DNA from 3 places in the Bacillus songklensis genome. Region 1 is predicted to be linked to each of the others. Evidence: riboswitches for the same ligand, from Rfam matches in the RefSeq annotation. Region 1 holds a riboswitch; each other region holds the start of a gene.
The links. A riboswitch is a leader RNA that binds a small molecule or an ion and turns the genes downstream of it on or off. The one in region 1 is predicted to bind cobalamin.
Positions count from the first base shown of each region.

Region 2: linked by a shared signal. The riboswitch ahead of ACFOU2_RS01395 (ABC transporter substrate-binding protein) and the one ahead of ACFOU2_RS04280 (FecCD family ABC transporter permease) in region 1 are both predicted to bind cobalamin.
Region 3: linked by a shared signal. The riboswitch ahead of ACFOU2_RS14945 (ribonucleotide reductase N-terminal alpha domain-containing protein) and the one ahead of ACFOU2_RS04280 (FecCD family ABC transporter permease) in region 1 are both predicted to bind cobalamin.

Region 1 is NZ_JBHRZT010000020.1:255,066-258,347, reverse strand. Features, by position in the region: gene ACFOU2_RS04285 (ATP-binding protein) at 1-1,061, shown strand, start outside; cobalamin riboswitch at 1,181-1,370, shown strand; gene ACFOU2_RS04280 (FecCD family ABC transporter permease) at 1,750-2,757, shown strand; gene sigX (RNA polymerase sigma factor SigX) at 2,816-3,282, shown strand, end outside.
Region 2 is NZ_JBHRZT010000007.1:163,104-166,385, forward strand. Features, by position in the region: gene ACFOU2_RS01390 (adenosylcobinamide amidohydrolase) at 1-226, opposite strand, end outside; gene ACFOU2_RS01395 (ABC transporter substrate-binding protein) at 318-1,289, opposite strand; cobalamin riboswitch at 1,455-1,650, opposite strand; gene ACFOU2_RS01400 (thioredoxin family protein) at 2,013-2,369, opposite strand; gene ACFOU2_RS01405 (VanZ family protein) at 2,456-2,947, opposite strand.
Region 3 is NZ_JBHRZT010000059.1:22,581-25,862, forward strand. Features, by position in the region: gene menC (o-succinylbenzoate synthase) at 1-989, shown strand, start outside; cobalamin riboswitch at 1,275-1,459, shown strand; partial or broken gene ACFOU2_RS14945 (ribonucleotide reductase N-terminal alpha domain-containing protein) at 1,592-2,419, shown strand; partial or broken gene ACFOU2_RS14950 (ribonucleoside-diphosphate reductase subunit alpha) at 3,018-3,282, shown strand, end outside.

The DNA.
Region 1 (3,282 bases):
TGGGAAGACAATTGAAATATAATATCAATGCCTTAAGCCAGGAGAAAGAACATTTAGCCAATATTTTAAGCAGTATGGCCGACGGTGTTATTACGTTAAGCCGGGATGGTTCCATTTTGATTACGAATCCTCCTGCCGAGCGCTTTTTGCAAGCGGCTGATCATGAACAGGGCGATAAGGGGCAAAGTGAACTTCCTGCGAAAGTGCACTATTTGTTTCAGAAGGTCGTGGCGACAGAAGAGGAACAAAGTATTGAAATCACGATTCAAGGGCATAGCTGGGTTATTTTAATGTCTCCTTTATATAACCAAACGAAAATTCGTGGAGCAGTTGCCGTTGTAAGGGATATGACGGAAGAAAGAAGATTGGACAAAATGCGCAAGGATTTCATTGCCAATGTTTCCCATGAACTGCGTACACCGATTGCGATGCTTCAGGGTTACAGCGAAGCGATTGTTGATGATATCGCAAGTACGGATGAAGAAAAGAAAGAAATTGCCCAAGTCATTTACGACGAATCCCTCCGCATGGGCCGTCTTGTAAATGAGCTTCTCGACTTAGCGCGAATGGAAGCAGGACATATTCAACTGAATGTGGCCGATGTGTCCATTGCAGAGTTCTCGGAACGGATCGTCAGAAAATTTCAAGGCTTGGCAAAAGAGAAGCGTGTTTCGGTCACTCTGGAAAAAAAGGCCTTATCAAACGACGGAGCCACTTTTGACCCTGATCGAATGGAGCAAGTGCTGACCAACTTGATTGATAATGCGATTCGCCATACGCAAGAAGGCGGAAAAGTCGTATTGCATGTTGGAAATGATGAAACGGAATTGCTGCTGAAGGTGCAAGATAACGGAGCTGGCATCCCAGAAGAGGATTTGCCATTTGTGTTTGAGCGTTTTTATAAAGCGGATAAAGCAAGAACGCGCGGAAAGTCCGGCACAGGTTTAGGGCTCGCGATTGCAAAAAATATTGTTGAAGCACATGGTGGAGTTATTTCCGTATACAGTAAGCTTGGAGAAGGAACGACATTCTCGATCAGCCTGCCAACTAAAATAGAATAAAAGAATGATAAAGTGAAACTTCCATCGGAGGAGGTATGGCTCTGATGATTAGTTGAACCAACCGGGCTCTTACGGGCGGTTATCCCGTATTTAAAAAGTGGGGTTTTACCGTCCATTAGAGCGGGATAAAGGGTAAAGGTGTTTTTATTATAAAACTTAAAAGGGAATCTGGTGAAGATCCAGAACTGTCCCCGCAACTGTAATTGTGGACGAAATAAGCGAATACCACTGCATGGTATGACTGTGCGGGAAGGGCTTAAAGTAGGAAGAAGCAAAAGTCAGTAGACCTGCCTTTCCTTTACATAGTTTCACCTCTTCGGGGAGTAAGAAGTGTAAACGATAAAATGTGGCTCATATCATGTTTTTTCGTTAGAAGAGGGTGTTCAAAAAAGTACGATTTCTGGTACTTTTTGAACACCCTTACGTTTTTTGCTCGACAAGAAAGTATAAGGTGCACGTTGAAATTATCCAGCTGCACGAGCCAGCCCCCACGGTAATTTCGCTTCTTCCTGCGGAACCAAAAAGCGGTTCCTTCTCAGAAGCTCCAATTCCCTATGGGGCTAAGCGGGCTCGTTTCGCTTTTCTTGATTGTCCAGCTGCACGAGCCAGCCCCGCTTTTTTTAATACATAACAGGGATAAAAGGAGTTAAGCAGTTTGAAAAATAATAGAGAAACTCATCGTTTATTCATGGTATATATGTCCAGTATAGGTTTTGTGATCATTACGGCATTAATGGGAATTAGCATTGGCTCTATTCATATCCCCATTTCGATGATCGGTAAAATTTTGGCGGGTTTTTTGTTCCAGCTGCCCATTCCTATTGAGCAGCAGGAACAAATGACGCCCCTTATTACATCCATTCGTCTTCCCCGCGTGATTTTAAGCTTTTTGATTGGAGCGGCTCTTGCTGTCTCAGGGGCAGCATTGCAGGGACTACTGAAAAATCCACTGGCTGATCCTTATACACTGGGGGTTTCATCAGGAGCCTCGTTAGGAGCGGTGGCCGTTTTATTTTTTCATCTTCAGCTTCCTTTGCTAAAAGGGTATACATTGCCTTTGGTTAGTGTCATGACCGCTCTGCTGGCATTGGCCTTTATTATTTTCACCTCCACAGTCTTACTAAAAAGACTAACAATTGAGTCGATCATTTTAATAGGCATTATCTTGAGTTCTTTTTTGAGTGCGGTTATTTCCCTGCTCATTGCTTTATCCGGGGAAGAGTTGCGCCAAATTATGACGTGGTTATTAGGGAGTGTATCCATGCGCGGCTGGGCATATATCCAGTTGTTTCTTCCTTTCTTCACGACCGGTTTATTAATCATGTTATTATGTTTAAGAGACTTAAATGCGCTAACGTTTGGCGATGAAGTCGCCCAATCACTCGGGGTGAATGTGGGGAGATCCAAAATCCTCCTTTTATTTGCTTCTTCTTTATTAACAGGGGGGGCTGTTGCCGTTTCAGGAACAATTGGATTTGTAGGGCTGGTTATCCCGCATGTCACCCGTCTGTATATCGGTTCTAATTACCGTCATCTGTTGCCGTTATCATTATTAAACGGAGGTGCATTTTTAGTGCTGGCCGATTTGATCGCCAGGACTATTATCACACCGCGTGAATTGCCGATAGGGGTTATCACGGCTCTTGCAGGTGCGCCAATATTTTCCATCTTATTTATCCGGAGATATAGAAAATGACTTGTAACTTTTTAAAGAGAGAAAACGACTAAAATAATGAGAGCGGGAGGGAAGAACGGTGAACGCGGTCTTTCAACAGCTTTACGAAAAATATCATCAAGATCTCTTTCAATTTTTAATGTATATGGTTCGCAGCCGTGAAATGGCTGAAGATCTCGTACAAGAGGTCTACATTCGTGTTTTAAAATCGTACGAGCGGTTTGAAGGCAAAAGCCATGAGAAAACGTGGTTATTTTCGATTGCCAGAAATGTTGCTATTGATCACTTTCGAAAGCAAAAAAGCTGGAAGCAAAAAGTGTTGGATGTTTTTGATTGGAATAAAAACTCCTTAGTGGACAACACGCCTTTACCAGAAGAGTTGGCTGTGAAAAATGAGGAAATTCAAATGATGTATCAATGTCTGGAAAAGTGTACAGTAGATCAACGATCTGTTATCATTCTACGATATATGCAATCACTATCCATTTCCGAAACTGCACAAGTGCTTGGATGGACAGAGAGCAAAGTGAAAACGACTCAGCATCG
Region 2 (3,282 bases), on a different contig from region 1:
TGTGCCAGATAAGAACGACACGCCGATGAAGCCGGACGGCCGTCATAAACCCGACCGTGCCATCCGCCTCCATGTATCTGCTTTTTAAAAATTCGGTAAATTCTCGTTTTGGTTCGTCACAACAATAATTTTTATCTACATACCGATTATAAAAGGTATTTGCCCATTTCACCCCATCTCCCAACACACCGCAGCTATATGTATAATAAAGATGTTTTGTTTGCATGAGAAGAATATCTGTTTTTTCTATTAATGATAGATTTGAAAATGGGGGCAAACCTTCAAACTTCCTTGAAGGAAAATGCCCCCATAGCTCTTTAATTGTACACCTCAGGATAAACGGCTTTTGCCAGTTCTTGCAGCCCTTCCGCTAAACGCGGGCCCGGACGTGTAACCTTATCAGAATTTACATCCAACACCTTTTTCTCCTTTACAGCCGTTACATTTTGCCATGCCGGACGTTTCAATACTTTTTGGGCCGCTTCTTTGTCATAGTAGCCGTAAGTGGTAATGATGACATCCGGATTTAGCTGGACCGCCTTTTCCTCTGACATCATAACCCATCCTTTTTCATTTTCCGCTGCATTTTTCGCTCCAATGATGTTCAACATTTCATCCATGAATGTGCCTTTTCCTGTCGTATAAATCTCAGGCTCTCCCGATACCTCGACCCAGACCATTTTACGGTCTTTTTCATCAATCTTATTTGCTTTTTCCTTGATTGCCGCCACATCAGCTTTCATATCTTTTACGATTTTCTCTGCTTCTGTTTGCTTTCCCGTTAATGTTCCCATCGTAATAATAGAATTATATACTTGTTCAAACGAAGTGGCATCTTTCACCACAAACACTTTTACTCCCGCATCTTCCAGCTGTTGAAATGCATCTGGTGAACTTCCCATTGCTGAGGCATGGGCAAATACAATATCTGGCTGAAGAGATACGATTTTCTCCACGTTAACGTTCGTATCTCCAACCTTCTCTTTTTTTAATGCTTCTTCTGGATAGTTATCGTAATTGGAGACGCCGATTATTTGCTTATTTAATCCCAGTTCAAACAAAATTTCCGTATTGCTTGGTATTAAAGAAACAATCTTCTTCGGTTTCGAATCTAACGTTACCTCTTTACCACGTGCATCTTTCATCGTTACCGGAAAGTCTTGTACAACTTTTTCCCCAATTTGTTTTGTTTCCGATTGTTTTGTATTGCTTTCTGCCGCTCCACCGCATGCCGCTAAGAACATCATGAGTGCTATAAGCAGTGTCAGCAGCCTTCCATGTTTTAACATGATGAAACCCTCCTTCAAAATGCTGAAAAATAAAAAAACCTTGCTTCCGAAGAAAGCAAAGCGGCTGTGATCATAGTCGACTATGTACAAAGGCGATTTTTTCTTGATCTCCTAAAGAGATTCAAACACGACTCTTCACGAACCTGCTTCCCTTTCCTCGAAGGCTGGACAGATTACAACAAGGCAGGTCTCCTGACTTACACCTTAACAATCACACCTCCTTCCCATCAATTGCAGGCGACAGTGGTAAATGGTGCGATTTTAGTGATTACAGTGGCGGGACCGTGCTGGATTTTCACCAAACTTCCCTTTTAACCCAATAATTCTTCCAATTATCAGGACCTTATTGAACAGCTATTTGATTTTCACCATATTAGTATAGCGCACGACATACAGATTGCAAAGATTTTCTTTTGACTTCGATTTTTCTTTAAACACCATTTATCCTGTCATCGTCCTCATGCGTTCGAAGAAAAACAACAATCCATAAGAGCCCGATTCTTCCAACTAATTGCCAAAGGGTAATTCGTTCCTGATGAAGGAAAAGCGCATTTTTCTAATGCATTCAATCTAATTTTGCACATGAATTTTTTCCAAATGCCCTTATTAGAACTGGAAAAGTCATAGATTCAAAGAACAGTACCTTGACAAAAAAAAGACCCTCTTATTTTCCTCAGAGAGCCGTTGTTTAGTGACTATTTCTTTTTATCGTCAAGATTCAACTTATAGCTGTTCTAAAAATTCTCTCACGGCATCCGGAGTTTTTGCATTGGCACTATGCAAATGAGCTAATTTTTCACCATTTTTAAATACTAACAATGACGGGATTCCCATTACGTTTTGCTCTTCTGAAAGTTCGGGGAACTCGTCACGATCAATCTTAAACCAATTTTTATCTTTGTTTTCTGCAATGATTTCATCAATGAACATATCAAGACGTTTACAATCAGGACACCATGTTGTAGTGAAAATTCCTACGGTTAGTTGATCTTGAGAGATTTGCTCGCTGTATTCTTGTTTTGTATTGATTTGTTTCATTATTTTCCCCCCACGCTTTTTGTTCTTTTTTATTATACGCATTTAGTTCTTAGTACTCAAAAAATTTGTTTTTCGCCTACTACTGCCTTCCTTTTCATTTCATCCGTTTATGGAGTAAACAAAATGGGTCAACCTTTTTTAAAGAAAGCTTGAAGAGACAATGTTTCTGATATTTCCTTGCGCCTTTGACATGAAGCGAAAACAAAAATACTGATTAGACAAACGATACAAACGGCGGAATCAAATAAAAAGTCAATAAATCTCCCGCTTCTTCCCACTACAAAAAACTGATGAACTTCGTCGGTAAATGCAAAGAGTGTCGTCCATAACCAAGTATGAAAATACCTCATTTTAGTTTGCTTCATATTTAAAAACATGAAAATCGTCAGCAAAGAAAAGAACAAAATATGCCCCAGTTTATGGAGGATAAATTCTGTTTGAACCACGTTTATCCATGGGAAATAAAAGATACTTTTCCCATCAAACAAAAAAGAGAGAGTAACACCTTTTTCAAATTGGGGTTTGTTCATCCAAGTTGAAGGATCTGATACGATTAAATGAGGAGTATTCGAAAAATAGAAAATCCCAAACATCGTCAACCATAGTAACCACTTTTTCACTATTCGCTCCTCCCTTCAACATACCGATTGTTCATTGTCCCATTGTACAAAACGAAAATAGCTAATGCAAGTCACTCCCTATTGTATTCACTTTTTGTCCCATTTCGAACTAAAAAAGCGTACCTGTCAAAGGTACGCTTTTTTTTAGTTGCTGTCGCAATATCCACACCAACCATATATGTCATCCAGCCCATCAACCCTATGTAGTCACAGTTTTCCCTACTTATCATTATAGTATAAGGAACGGGATGGCCAATAGGAATGCAATGGGCTGGTCCAGTTCCCCCTCTAAAAAAATAGCAATTTTTGCGGAAGTACCCTAACAAAAAAAGGGC
Region 3 (3,282 bases), on a different contig from region 1:
GGGTAACGGGATGGGGAGAGGTTGTTGCATTTTCCATCCCGTGGTACACAGAAGAGACCATTCAGACTTGTTTCCATGTGCTCGATGAATTCCTTATTCCCTCTTTGTTAAAAGGTGAATGTAAGCATCCTGAAGATTTGACCGCTGTTTTTTCTCCTGTGAAACGAAACCGCATGGCAAAAGCGGGATTGGATACAGCTTTATGGGATCTATATGCCACAAAGAGAGAAAAGCCCCTTGCCTCAGTACTTGGAGGTACCAGAAATAAAATTGAAGCGGGTGTGGTGATCGGAATAGATGATATTCCGAAAATGCTGGCCAAAATCGAACAGTATTTAAAAGAAGGGTACAAACGTTTTAAAGTGAAAATTAAACCGGGATATGATTATGAACTCATTAGGCAAATTCGAAAGGAATATCCTTCTCTTCCTTTAATGGCAGATGCCAATTCAGCTTACACCTTACATGATATAGAAAGGCTAAAACTTCTTGATGAATTTGAGCTCATGATGATTGAACAACCCTTAGATTCGGATGACATTGTGGATCATGCTAAGCTGCAGCGGGAGATCATGACCCCCATCTGTCTTGATGAAAGCATCGTTTCATATGATGATGTTCGTAAAGCGATTGAACTGGGGAGCTGTCAGATTGTGAACGTAAAGGTAGGACGAGTAGGAGGGTTAACAGAAGCGAAGCGAATTCATGATTTATGCTTGGACCAACGGATTGATTTATGGGTTGGAGGAATGTTGGAATCTGGTGTATCCCGCGCCCATAATATTGCTCTTGCCTCTCTACCGGGATTTACGATTCCAGGAGACATTTCAGCATCATCCCGCTACTGGGAAAAAGACGTCATCGTGCCTGAAGTAATAGTGACGGATGGTTATATTCAGGTCCCATCAAAAATTGGAATGGGTTTTGAAATCGATAGAGAATTTTTGAAAAAAGTTACATATGAAACAAAAACATATAAGGCTATGTAGCTTTGTATGACTCAGGCTGACTAATGAGTTAAACAGCAAGAGATCTTTATTTTTGCATGGAATGAAGAGTCGACAAAAATTTTGATTTTATGAAAATAAATGTGATGATCCATTGGAGGGGTGTCCTCAAACGACATGGTTTTCGTCGTTTGGAGCCATCCCTCTTGTCGAATGAGGGATTTTAATTTAAAGTGGAAAAAACAGTTGTCAGATGAAAATTTTAGCTTTATAATGAATGAGACAACAAGATATAGTTATTTTCTGTTTGTTAAAATACAACATATTGTGTTGCTCAGTGAAATAGGTGTTGCGAAAGCAACTGAAAAGGGAATCCGGTGGAAATCCGGAGCTGTACCCGCAACTGTAATTGCTGATGAAATAAGGAAACCCACTGTGAAGCTGCTTCATGGGAAGGCCTTAAAGTAGGATGATGCATAAGTCAGGAGACCTGCCTATTTTACATCGTGCTATCTTCTTCGGGAGGTGAGAGGATAGAACGTGAGTGGAGAAGGTGTCGTGTACCCTTTTCCCATTCCGTTCTATTCGCTCATCGAACTCCGATGGGCGTTTTTTTATTGAAAATTGAAAAAGGAGGAAACGGTATGGAAAATACTTATGCGGCAGCCATGACAAACAATGTGACAACATGCTTAGAGGAGCTTGTAGATTCATTTCCGCAATTAGATTTTGTATCTTATCGTGAAAAGATTGGACATGCTCTTTCATACAAAAATGATATGACAGAAGAACAAATCGGTAATTTGCTGGTTTTATCCGCTTTGGAGAGAATATCAGTAGAAGAGCCGAACTGGACGTATGCAGCTGCCAGAGTATATTTGGGCCAGCTGTATAGAAAGGCTGCGATTTCGAGAGGATACGAGGCTAAAGAAAAATACGGGTCATTGTATGAGCTGATTCGATCTTTAACGGATATCGGAATTTACAGCGAAAATCTTTTGAACGAATATACCCAAAATGAAATTGATAGTCTGCAGCAAATCATCGTTCAGGAGCGGGACCACTTGTTTACATACATCGGTTTGGTGACATTGGCGGACCGTTACCTGGCCAAGTCGCACAGCGGTGATGTGTACGAACTGCCGCAAGAGCGCTTTTTGATTATCGCGATGACACTGATGATGAAAGAATCAAAAGAGAAGCGTTTGGAACTCATTAAGGAAGCGTACTGGGCATTGTCGAACTTATATATGACCGTTGCGACACCGACACTGGCGAATGCGGGGAAAAGCTACGGACAGTTATCGAGCTGCTTTATTGATACGATCGATGACAGCTTGAGAGGAATTTATGACAGCAATACGGATATTGCGACAGTTAGTAAAAACGGTGGAGGTATCGGTGCATACCTGGGGAAGGTAAGAAGCCGCGGAAGTGATATTAAAGGGTTTAAAGGTGTTTCAAGTGGCGTTAAGGAATAGCGCCTGCAGGCAGTAATGTTTGTATAAAAAGGCGGTCAATTGCTGGAAAGACCGAGTATATCAAGGTAGGATGATACGCAGTAATGACGTATTGACCCCTGAAAATCCAAGATTGCGGTTAATCAGCAGCCAAGCTTCCTGAGATAAGTTAGGAAGAAGGTCCAACGACTAAGTGGTTATAAAAGTAATTTTACAACCCGAGCCGCCTATCCAATTTTTTCTTGAGTAGAAAGGTTAATTTTATAGAGTTACTTAAAAGAGCCAAAAAGGAGGTGGCAATAGTGGCATATGATAAAAACTATGTAAGAAAAAACATCCATTCAACTGTAATTTTTGTGGCGAAGAATTTTATGCTTACAAAAAAGGAAAAGCGACTCAAAAATTCTGTAGCCAAAATGTAGTAATGAAGCTCAGAAAAATGGTAAAGAGTATGAGTGTGAAACAATCAAAAATAAAAATATCTTTCGGATCAAAACTCAAGAAAATTAAAAAATTGGATAATGATATAGTCTGAACTCTATGGCGACATAGAGAGGTAGGCAGAAATGACCTATCCCTTCATCTTTATAACGAAGAGTAACAATTTTGAATTCCGTGGATGAAACAGCTTAACAACACTGCGGTTAGCGTGGATCAATTAGGTCAGCGTCAGGGTGCAATTGCAGTTTTTTTAGATGTGACCCATAAAGATATCTTCTCATTTTTGGATACACGGTTAAATAACGGAGACGAGCGTCAGCGCACTCATGATCTATTTACAGGAGTCTGCATACCGGATTTATTTATGGAAAAGGTAGAAGCGCGTGAAGAATGGTACATTTTTGATCCCCACACGATTCGGAAAGTAATGAATT